Regions from separate parts of the Escherichia sp. E4742 genome, predicted to be linked through region 1. Evidence: riboswitches for the same ligand, from Rfam matches in the RefSeq annotation. Region 1 holds a riboswitch; the other holds the start of a gene.

Region 1 (5,457 bases):
GCTCAATATGCCGTGCCAGTTGCTCCAGCCCCTGCGGTGCAGAAGGCATCTGTTTGGTTTGTGTCGGGAACACATGTCCCAGCGCGATATAAGAAGGGCGTGCTGCCAGCGCGACGTCGATTTCCATATCGTCATGGGTCGAAACGCCCAGCCGCAGGTCTGCCGCGCGGATGGCCTCAAGATCGGTAGATTGCAAATCTTCCTGCCCCAAATGGACGCCATATGCCTGATGCTTAATCGCCAGCCGCCAGTAATCGTTGATAAACAGCCGCGCGTTATAGCGGCGGCCCAGCGCAATTGCCGCTACTACATCGGCTTCCACCTCTTCATCGCGCTGATCTTTGATGCGTAGCTGGAGAGTACGTACGCCTGCATCCAACAGACGTTCGATCCACTGTACGCTGTCCACCACCGGGTACAGTCCTAAACGAAAAGGTACAGGAGGAAAATCAGGTTGATACATCACGCTTCCTCCTTACACAGGTAGATTTCTCCGCCTCTGGCGCGGAAGTTCTCCGACATATCCGCCATTCCCACTTCAATAGTTTGCGCGGCGGCGTAATCGCGCACTTCCTGACTGATTTTCATCGAGCAGAATTTCGGCCCACACATGGAGCAAAAATGGGCGACTTTGCCGGATTCTTGCGGCAGGGTTTCATCGTGATAAGCGCGGGCGGTAAACGGATCGAGGGCCAGATTAAACTGGTCTTCCCAGCGAAATTCGAAGCGGGCTTTCGACATGGCGTTATCGCGAATTTGCGCGCCCGGATGCCCTTTCGCCAGATCAGCGGCGTGGGCGGCAATCTTATAGGTGATAAGCCCCTGCTTAACATCTTCTTTATTGGGCAGACCCAGGTGCTCTTTCGGCGTTACGTAACAGAGCATCGCGCAGCCAAACCAGCCGATCATCGCCGCGCCAATCCCCGACGTGAAGTGGTCATAGCCCGGCGCGATATCGGTAGTCAGCGGCCCGAGGGTATAGAAGGGCGCTTCATGGCAGTGCTCTAACTCCTCGGTCATATTGCGGCGGATCATCTGCATCGGTACATGCCCAGGACCTTCAATCATCACCTGCACGTCATATTCCCAGGCGATTTTGGTCAGTTCGCCCAGCGTATGCAGCTCGGCAAACTGCGCTTCATCGTTGGCGTCCTGAATAGAACCGGGGCGCAGGCCGTCGCCCAACGACAGCGAAACGTCATAGGCGGCGCAGATTTCACAAATTTCGCGGAAGTGTTGATAGAGGAAATTTTCCTGATGATGGGAGAGGCACCATTTCGCCATAATCGAACCACCGCGCGACACAATACCGGTCAGGCGTTTAGCGGTCATTGGCACGTAGCGCAGCAGCACGCCCGCATGAATCGTGAAGTAATCCACGCCCTGTTCGGCCTGTTCCAGCAGCGTGTCGCGGAACGCTTCCCAGGTAAGATCTTCGGCGATCCCGTTAACCTTCTCCAGCGCCTGGTAGATCGGCACAGTACCGATCGGCACCGGGCTGTTACGCAAAATCCACTCGCGGGTTTCGTGAATATAGCGACCAGTGGAAAGATCCATCACGGTATCCGCTCCCCAGCGAGTGGACCATACCAGCTTTTCCACTTCTTCTTCGATGGAAGAGGTGACCGCCGAGTTGCCGATATTGGCGTTAACTTTTACCAGGAAGTTGCGACCAATAATCATCGGCTCCGATTCCGGATGATTAATGTTGGCCGGGATAATCGCACGTCCGGCAGCAACTTCATCACGGACAAATTCCGCAGTGATATTTTCCGGCAGACGTGCGCCAAAGCTCATTCCCGGATGCTGGTGGCGTAAAACTTCGCTACGGATGCGCTCGCGACCCATATTTTCGCGAATGGCGATGAACTCCATCTCCGGCGTGATGATACCCTGGCGGGCATAGTGCAGTTGTGTGACGCGGCGCCCTGCTTTGGCGCGTTTTGGCGTTAATACGCCGCTAAAACGCAGCTCGTCGAGGCCATCATCTGCCAGCCGCGCTTTAGTGTAATCGGAACTGCGCACGGTGAGTTCTTCGGTATCGCCGCGTGCGTCGATCCACGGCTGGCGCAGTTTTGCCAGCCCTTGCTGCACGTTAATGGCGATCTGCGGATCGCCATACGGGCCGGAGGTGTCGTAGACCGGAATCGCTTCGTTTTCTTCGTACTGCAGCTGTTCTTTGCTGCCGCCAATTAGTGTCGGGCTAAGCTGGATCTCACGCATCGGCACGCGCACGCCGGGGTGTGTGCCAGTGATGTAAATGCGTTTTGAGTTAGGAAAGGCGGTGCCTTCCAGGGTGTCGATAAAATGTTGCGCCTGGGCGCGTTGTTCGCGGCGGGTCAGTTTTGTTGCAGACATAGCTCATTCCAAAAGTTAAGGACGTGGCTTGTCAGACGACGGATGAAGCAAGAGACGATCGCGCAAAGGCGATGCGATAGCAGATTAACTCTTGTTCCCTTCGCAGGTATTAGCCTGATCAGGTTCCGCGGATCCCGAATAAACGGTCTCAGCCAGTTAAGGCACTCCGACAAGAAATTAGCCCCGAAAACGGGGCGTTGAATGTAAATTACGCGTTAACAGCGCAGAACTCAAGCAAGATGTTTGACGCGGGCGGCGTCAAGCACCAGCAGAATCAGCTTATCTTCCAGCACAAAGCGTGCTTCCAGCGCCTCGCCGATGTCAGATAAAACCTGTTGAAACTCAAGGTAATTATCATGATCGATGGCGGTTTCCAGGCTGGAATCGTAGTAATCCATAATCTGTTGTGTATTGGCTTCCAGTTGCGGCCAAATCTTCGCGGCATGAGCAAGCTGCCCGTTGCCTTCCAGTTTATGCAGAATGCGTTCATAAATACTGAAATGTCCGGCAGACAGATAATCGACCAGACTCTGGCAAAAATCATCAAGGGCTTTTTCATTCAGCCTCATGTACGATTCTTTGCCAGGCTTAATGCCAACCAGATTGTAGTAAGCCACGAGCAGATGCTTACGTACATGTAGCCAGCGATCAACCAGTTTGTTACTTCCTCTGACGTGCTCCGTCAGGTTATCGAGCTGGTTAAGCATGATTGACTCCGCAAGTTTGTATTCAAAAACTGCTCAGTGAGAAATGTAAAAACCATGTTAAACATGCCAGTGATGCAAAGGTAGTGCAAGAGCTATGGATCGTATAATTGAAAAATTAGATCACGGCTGGTGGGTCGTCAGTCATGAGCAAAAATTATGGTTGCCGAAGGGTGAATTGCCATATGGCACAGCGGCAAATTTTGATCTTGTGGGCCAGCGCGCACTACAAATCGGCGAATGGCAGGGAGAACCTGTTTGGCTAGTGCAACAGCAGCGTCGCCATGATATGGGCTCGGTGCGCCAGGTCATTGATCTGGACGTAGGGCTGTTTCAATTAGCCGGACGTGGTGTGCAACTGGCGGAGTTTTATCGCTCGCATAAATACTGCGGTTACTGCGGGCATGAAATGTACCCAAGCAAAACCGAATGGGCGATGCTGTGCAGCCACTGCCGTGAGCGTTATTACCCGCAAATCGCACCCTGCATTATTGTTGCCATCCGTCGTGATGATTCGATCCTTCTCGCCCAGCATACCCGCCATCGTAACGGTGTCCATACGGTACTCGCCGGATTCGTCGAAGTGGGCGAAACTCTCGAACAGGCAGTCGCGCGGGAAGTGATGGAAGAGAGTGGCATCAAAGTCAAAAACTTGCGTTACGTGACTTCCCAGCCGTGGCCGTTTCCTCAGTCATTAATGACTGCGTTTATGGCGGACTATGACAGCGGCGACATCGTGATCGACCCGAAAGAATTGCTCGAGGCGAACTGGTATCGCTATGACGATTTGCCGTTACTTCCACCGCCCGGCACCGTAGCGCGCCGTCTGATAGAAGATACGGTGGCGATGTGTCGGGCAGAGTATGAGTGATGATACACTGACCGCCTGACGCACTAAGGAACAGCCAAAATGACCGAACTTAAAAACGATCGTTATCTGCGGGCGCTGCTGCGCCAGCCCGTTGATGTCACTCCAGTATGGATGATGCGCCAGGCGGGTCGCTATCTACCAGAATATAAAGCCACGCGCGCTCAGGCGGGCGATTTTATGTCGCTGTGCAAAAACGCCGAACTGGCGTGCGAAGTGACTTTGCAACCGCTGCGTCGCTATCCGCTGGATGCGGCAATCCTCTTTTCCGATATCCTCACCGTTCCGGACGCGATGGGGTTAGGGCTCTATTTTGAAGTCGGAGAAGGCCCGCGTTTTACCACACCAGTCACCTGCAAAGCTGACGTCGATAAACTGCCAATTCCGGACCCGGAAGATGAGCTGGGTTACGTGATGAACGCGGTGCGTACCATTCGTCGCGAACTGAAAGGCGAAGTGCCGCTGATTGGTTTTTCCGGCAGCCCGTGGACGCTGGCGACCTACATGGTGGAAGGCGGCAGCAGCAAAGCGTTCACCGTGATCAAAAAAATGATGTATGCCGATCCGCAGGCGCTGCACGCGCTACTCGATAAACTGGCGAAAAGCGTCACTCTGTACCTGAACGCGCAGATTAAAGCCGGTGCTCAGGCAGTGATGATTTTCGACACCTGGGGCGGCGTGCTTACCGGGCGCGATTATCAACAGTTCTCGCTTTATTACATGCATAAAATTGTTGATGGTTTACTGCGTGAAAACGACGGTCGCCGCGTACCGGTCACGCTGTTTACCAAAGGCGGCGGACAGTGGCTGGAAGCCATGGCAGAAACCGGTTGCGATGCGCTGGGCCTCGACTGGACAACGGACATCGCCGATGCACGCCGCCGCGTCGGCAATAAAGTCGCGTTGCAGGGCAATATGGACCCGTCGATGCTGTATGCGCCGCCTGCCCGCATTGAAGAAGAAGTAGCGACTATACTTGCAGGTTTCGGTCACGGCGAAGGTCATGTCTTTAACCTCGGCCACGGTATCCATCAGGATGTGCCGCCAGAACATGCTGGCGTGTTTGTGGAGGCAGTGCATCGCCTGTCTGCGCCTTATCATCAGTAAGGAGTGGTTATGGATCTCGCGTCATTACGCACACAACAACTTGAACTGGCTTCTTCTGTGATCCGCGAGGATCGACTCGATAAAGATCCGCCGGATCTGATCGCCGGAGCCGATGTCGGGTTTGAGCAGGGCGGAGAAGTGACGCGAGCGGCGATGGTGCTGCTGAAATACCCCTCGCTTGAGCTGGTGGAGTATAAAGTGGCCCGCATCGCTACTACCATGCCTTACATTCCAGGTTTTCTTTCCTTCCGCGAATATCCTGCGCTGCTGGCCGCGTGGGAGATGCTGCCGCAAAAGCCGGATTTAGTGTTTGTCGATGGTCACGGGATCTCGCATCCTCGCCGTCTTGGCGTCGCCAGCCATTTTGGCTTATTGGTGGATGTGCCGACCATTGGCGTGGCGAAAAAACGGCTATGCGGT
Region 2 (5,457 bases), 630 kb from region 1:
TTAACCAACGCAGCCAGCACAACGTCGCTATCGCGGTAAAATAGTGCTGATAAAACTGACGCATGGGGCACCTCCTTGCTTCATCGTTAGGAATTATTGACTTAATATAGGGAAAATAAAATTGCTGACTTTTGCGCAGGAGTTCCCCTTTTATGCCATCTGCTCGTCTGCAACAACAGTTCATCCGCCTGTGGCAATGCTGCGAGGGTAAATCGCAGGAGACAACGCTGAACGAACTGGCGGAGTTATTGAGCTGCTCCCGCCGTCATATGCGCACCCTGCTCAACACCATGCAGGATCGCGGCTGGCTGACGTGGGAAGCGGAAGTCGGGCGCGGCAAACGCTCGCGTTTAACGTTTCTCTATACCGGGCTGGCGCTACAACAACAGCGAGCGGAAGACCTGCTGGAACAGGATCGCATCGACCAGTTGGTGCAGTTAGTCGGTGATAAAACCGCCGTGCGGCAAATGCTGGTTTCTCATCTGGGGCGTAGCTTCCGCCAGGGGCGGCATATCCTGCGCGTCCTCTATTATCGCCCGTTGCGCAACCTGCTGCCTGGCAGCGCATTACGCCGTTCCGAAACGCATATTGCCCGGCAAATCTTCAGTGCGTTAACCCGAATAAATGAGGAAAATGGGGAACTGGAGGCGGACATCGCCCACCACTGGCAGCAAATTTCCCCACTCCACTGGCGCTTCTTTTTGCGCCCCGGGATCCATTTTCATCATGGTCGTGAACTGGAAATGGACGACGTGATTGCCTCTTTGAAACGGATCAATACGCTGCCGCTCTATTCCCACATTGCTGAAATTGTATCGCCGACGCCCTGGACGCTGGATATTCATCTCACTCAGCCAGACCGCTGGTTGCCGTTACTGCTGGCGCAAGTTCCGGCGATGATCCTGCCGCGTGAATGGGAAACCCTCAGCAACTTTGCCAGTCATCCGATCGGCACCGGTCCGTATGCGGTAATGCGTAACAGCGCCAATCAACTGAAAATTCAGGCATTCGACGACTTCTTTGGTTATCGGGCATTAATCGACGAAGTTAACGTCTGGGTTCTGCCGGAAATTGCCGATGAACCCGCTGGAGGCCTGATGCTGAAAGGGCCGCAGGGCGAGGAAAAAGAGATTGAAAGTCGCCTTGAAGAAGGTTGCTACTATCTACTGTTCGACAGTCGCACCCATCGCGGGGCGAATCAGCAAGTCAGAGACTGGATAAGCTATGTACTTTCGCCGACCAATCTGGTTTATTTCGCCGAGGAACAGTACCAGCAACTGTGGTTTCCGGCCTATGGGCTGCTCCCCCGCTGGCACCATGCCCGCCCAACACATTGCGAAAAACCTGCCGGGCTGGAACATCTCACCCTGACCTTTTATCAGGATCACATTGAACATCGGGTGATTGCCAGGATCATGCAGCAGATTCTGGCAAGTCACCAGGTCACGCTGGAAATCAAAGAGATCAGCTACGATCAGTGGCACGAAGGTGAGATCGAAAGCGACATCTGGCTTAACAGCGCCAACTTTACGCTGCCGCTGGATTTTTCGCTGTTCGCGCACTTGTGCGAAGTACCGCTGCTACAACACTGTATTCCTCTCGACTGGCAAGCCGACGCCGCACGCTGGCGCAATGGCGAGATGAATCTGGCGAACTGGTGCCAGCAACTGGTCGCCAGTAAAGCAATGGTACCGTTGATCCACCACTGGCTGATTATTCAGGGGCAACGCAGTATGCGCGGCCTGCGCATGAACACCCTCGGCTGGTTCGATTTTAAATCAGCGTGGTTTGCGCCACCGGATCCATGATTGCTGGTTGATAACAAAATCACTACACTAACGCCGTTCTCAACGGGGTGCCACGCGGACGCGTGCGCTGAGAAAATACCCGTCGAACCTGATCCGGATAACGCCGGCGAAGGGATTTGAGGCTCCTTCTCAAGTCCTTTGCCACTCTTTTTTGAGGTGCAAAGTGTTAAAAAAATGTCTTCCCCTGCTGTTGCTGTGCACAGCGCCTGTTTTCGCTAAACCCGTTCTGACTGTTTATACCTACGATTCCTTCGCCGCCGACTGGGGGCCTGGTCCGGTGGTCAAAAAAGCCTTTGAAGCCGACTGTAATTGCGAACTGAAACTGGTGGCGCTGGAAGATGGCGTTTCGCTTCTCAACCGTCTACGGATGGAAGGCAAAAACAGTAAAGCCGATGTGGTGCTGGGGCTGGATAACAACCTGTTAGACGCCGCCAGCAAAACCGGATTGTTTGCCAAAAGCGGTGTGGCAGCGGATGCAGTAAACGTTCCCGGCGGCTGGAATAATGACACTTTCGTACCGTTTGATTACGGCTACTTCGCCTTCGTCTATGACAAAAACAAACTGAAAAATCCGCCGCAAAGCCTGAAGGAGCTGGTTGAGAGCGATCAAAACTGGCGAGTGATTTATCAGGATCCGCGCACCAGTACGCCGGGGCTTGGCCTGCTGTTGTGGATGCAAAAAGTCTATGGCGATGACGCCCCGCAAGCCTCGCAGAAGCTGGCGAAGAAAACCATCACAGTCACCAAAGGCTGGAGCGAAGCCTATGGCCTGTTTTTAAAAGGTGAAAGCGATCTGGTACTGAGCTACACCACCTCTCCGGCTTATCACATTCTCGAAGAGAAGAAAGATAACTACGCCGCTGCGAACTTCAGCGAAGGTCACTATCTGCAAGTGGAAGTTGCCGCCCGCACCGCTGCCAGCAAGCAGCCGGAGCTGGCGCAAAAATTCCTCCAGTTTATGGTTTCTCCGGCTTTCCAGAATGCGATTCCAACTGGCAACTGGATGTATCCGGTGGCAAACGTCACGCTGCCTGCCGGGTTTGAACAATTGACCAAACCAGCAACCACGCTGGAGTTCTCGCCAGCCGAAGTGGCGGCACAACGTCAGGCATGGATTAGCGAATGGCAACGCGCCGTCAGCCGTTAATTCCCGGCTGGTTAATTCCAGGTGTAAGCGCCGCTACGCTTGTGGTGGCGGTTGCACTGGCGGCGTTTCTCGCCCTGTGGTGGAACGCGCCGCAGGGTGACTGGGCGGCAATCTGGCAGGACAGCTACCTGTGGCATGTGGTGCGCTTCTCCTTCTGGCAGGCGTTTCTCTCGGCGTTGCTCTCTGTCGTACCCGCAATATTCCTTGCCCGCGCGCTTTATCGCAGGCGCTTTCCGGGACGGCTGGCGCTGTTGCGTCTGTGCGCAATGACCTTGATCCTCCCGGTGCTGGTCGCCGTTTTCGGCATTCTTAGCGTCTATGGCCGCCAGGGCTGGCTGGCATCGCTCTGGCAATCGCTTGGTCTGGAGTGGACATTTTCGCCCTACGGCCTGCAAGGCATTTTGCTGGCGCATGTATTTTTTAATCTGCCGATGGCGAGCCGCTTATTACTCCAGGCACTGGAAAACATTCCCGGGGAACAACGTCAGCTTGCCGCCCAGCTTGGGATGCGCGGCTGGCATTTTTTCCGCTTCGTCGAATGGCCGTGGTTACGGCGCCAAATCCCGCCGGTTGCTGCGCTTATCTTTATGCTCTGTTTCGCCAGCTTCGCCACCGTGTTGTCGCTGGGCGGCGGTCCGCAAGCAACGACTATCGAGCTGGCTATTTATCAGGCGCTGAGTTACGACTACGATCCCGCCCGCGCGGCGATGCTGGCGCTGATCCAGATGGTGTGCTGTCTCGGTCTGGTGCTGCTGAGTCAGCGATTGAGTAAGGCCATTGCGCCTGGCACCACGCTGCTGCAAGGTTGGCGCGACCCGGACGATCGTCTGCATAGCCGCATTTGCGACACGGTGTTAATTGTGCTGGCGCTGCTGCTGTTGCTGCCACCGTTACTGGCGGTGATTGTCGATGGGGTAAATCGCCAATTGCCGGAAGTGCTGGCACAACCGGTGCTGTGGCAGGCGTTGTGGACCTCGTTGCGTATTGCGCTGTCGGCAGGCGTATTGTGCGTAGTGCTGACCATGATGCTGCTATGGAGCAGTCGCGAACTGCGGGCGCGGCAAAAAATGCTGGCGGGTCAGGCGCTGGAGATAAGCGGCATGTTGATCCTCGCCATGCCGGGGATTGTGCTGGCAACGGGCTTCTTTTTACTGCTCAACAACACCATTGGCCTGCCGCAATCTGCTGACGGCATTGTGATTTTCACCAATGCGTTAATGGCGATCCCTTACGCGCTGAAGGTGCTGGAAAACCCAATGCGCGATATCACCACGCGTTACAGCATGTTGTGTCAGTCGCTGGGTATTGAAGGCTGGTCGCGCTTAAAAGTGGTGGAGCTGCGCGCCCTGAAACGTCCGCTGGCGCAGGCGCTGGCCTTTGCCTGCGTGTTGTCGATTGGTGATTTTGGCGTAGTGGCGTTGTTCGGTAACGATGATTTCCGTACCCTGCCGTTTTATCTCTACCAGCAAATTGGCTCATACCGCAGCCAGGATGGCGCGGTCACCGCGTTAATTCTGCTGCTGCTCTGTTTTCTGCTGTTTACCGTGATTGAAAAACTACCGGGGCGAAATGTTAAAACTGACTGATATCACCTGGCTTTATCACCATTTACCGATGCGTTTTAGCTTAACGGTGGAACGCGGCGAGCAGGTGGCGATCCTCGGGCCAAGCGGCGCGGGTAAAAGCACTCTGCTGAATTTGATCGCCGGTTTTCTGACGCCTGCCAGCGGTTCGCTGACTATCGACGGCGTAGATCACACAACTATGCCGCCGTCACGCCGTCCGGTATCGATGCTGTTTCAGGAGAACAACCTGTTCAGTCACCTGACGGTCGCGCAGAACATCGGGCTGGGGCTTAATCCAGGACTGAAGCTGAACGCGGTAGAGCAGGAGAAAATGCACGCTATCGCCCGTCAGATGGGGATTGATAATTTAATGGCGCGGTTACCGGGCGAGCTTTCTGGCGGTCAGCGACAACGCGTGGCGTTAGCGCGTTGCCTGGTGCGCGAACAGCCCATTTTATTGCTCGATGAGCCGTTCTCCGCGCTCGACCCGGCGCTGCGTCAGGAGATGCTGACGCTGGTGAGTACGAGCTGCCAGCAGCAAAAAATGACGTTATTGATGGTGTCGCACAGTGTGGAAGATGCCGCGCGGATCGCCACGCGCTCGGTGGTGGTCGCCGACGGGCGCATCGCCTGGCAGGGTAAAACCGATGAGTTGTTAAGCGGTAAGGCGAGTGCTTCGGTGCTGTTGGGGATTACAGGTTAATATGCGCTGTCGGATGCGGCGCAAACGCCTTATCCGAGCTACGGGGAGTGCGTTTTGTCGGCCTGATAAGACGCGGTAAGCGTCGCATCAGGCGCCCCGCACAAAACTATGCCCTAAACCCCAACCACTTTCCGCAAAATATCGATATACACCGGCATCAACGGATGGCGAATTAACATCACCAGCGCCACCACGCCAATGGCAGATATCAACGGTGTCAGCCACAACAAATGA

The links. A riboswitch is a leader RNA that binds a small molecule or an ion and turns the genes downstream of it on or off. The one in region 1 is predicted to bind thiamine pyrophosphate.
Region 2: it holds a riboswitch for thiamine pyrophosphate, as region 1 does, so the genes downstream of both, thiB (thiamine ABC transporter substrate binding subunit) here and thiC (phosphomethylpyrimidine synthase ThiC) in region 1, are expected to answer to the same signal.

The regions. Positions count from the first base shown of each region.
Region 1 covers NZ_CP040443.1:2,406,444-2,411,900, forward strand. Annotated here, with positions in the region: gene thiE (thiamine phosphate synthase) at 1-463, opposite strand, end outside; gene thiC (phosphomethylpyrimidine synthase ThiC) at 463-2,358, opposite strand; TPP riboswitch at 2,437-2,537, opposite strand; gene FEM44_RS11710 (Rsd/AlgQ family anti-sigma factor) at 2,589-3,065, opposite strand; gene nudC (NAD(+) diphosphatase) at 3,160-3,933, shown strand; gene hemE (uroporphyrinogen decarboxylase) at 3,973-5,037, shown strand; gene nfi (deoxyribonuclease V) at 5,047-5,457, shown strand, end outside.
Region 2 covers NZ_CP040443.1:3,040,865-3,046,321, reverse strand. Annotated here, with positions in the region: gene sgrT (glucose uptake inhibitor SgrT) at 1-64, opposite strand, end outside; gene sgrR (DNA-binding transcriptional regulator SgrR) at 153-1,808, shown strand; TPP riboswitch at 1,842-1,941, shown strand; gene thiB (thiamine ABC transporter substrate binding subunit) at 1,972-2,955, shown strand; gene thiP (thiamine/thiamine pyrophosphate ABC transporter permease ThiP) at 2,931-4,541, shown strand; gene thiQ (thiamine ABC transporter ATP-binding protein ThiQ) at 4,525-5,223, shown strand; gene FEM44_RS14810 (DedA family protein) at 5,337-5,457, opposite strand, start outside.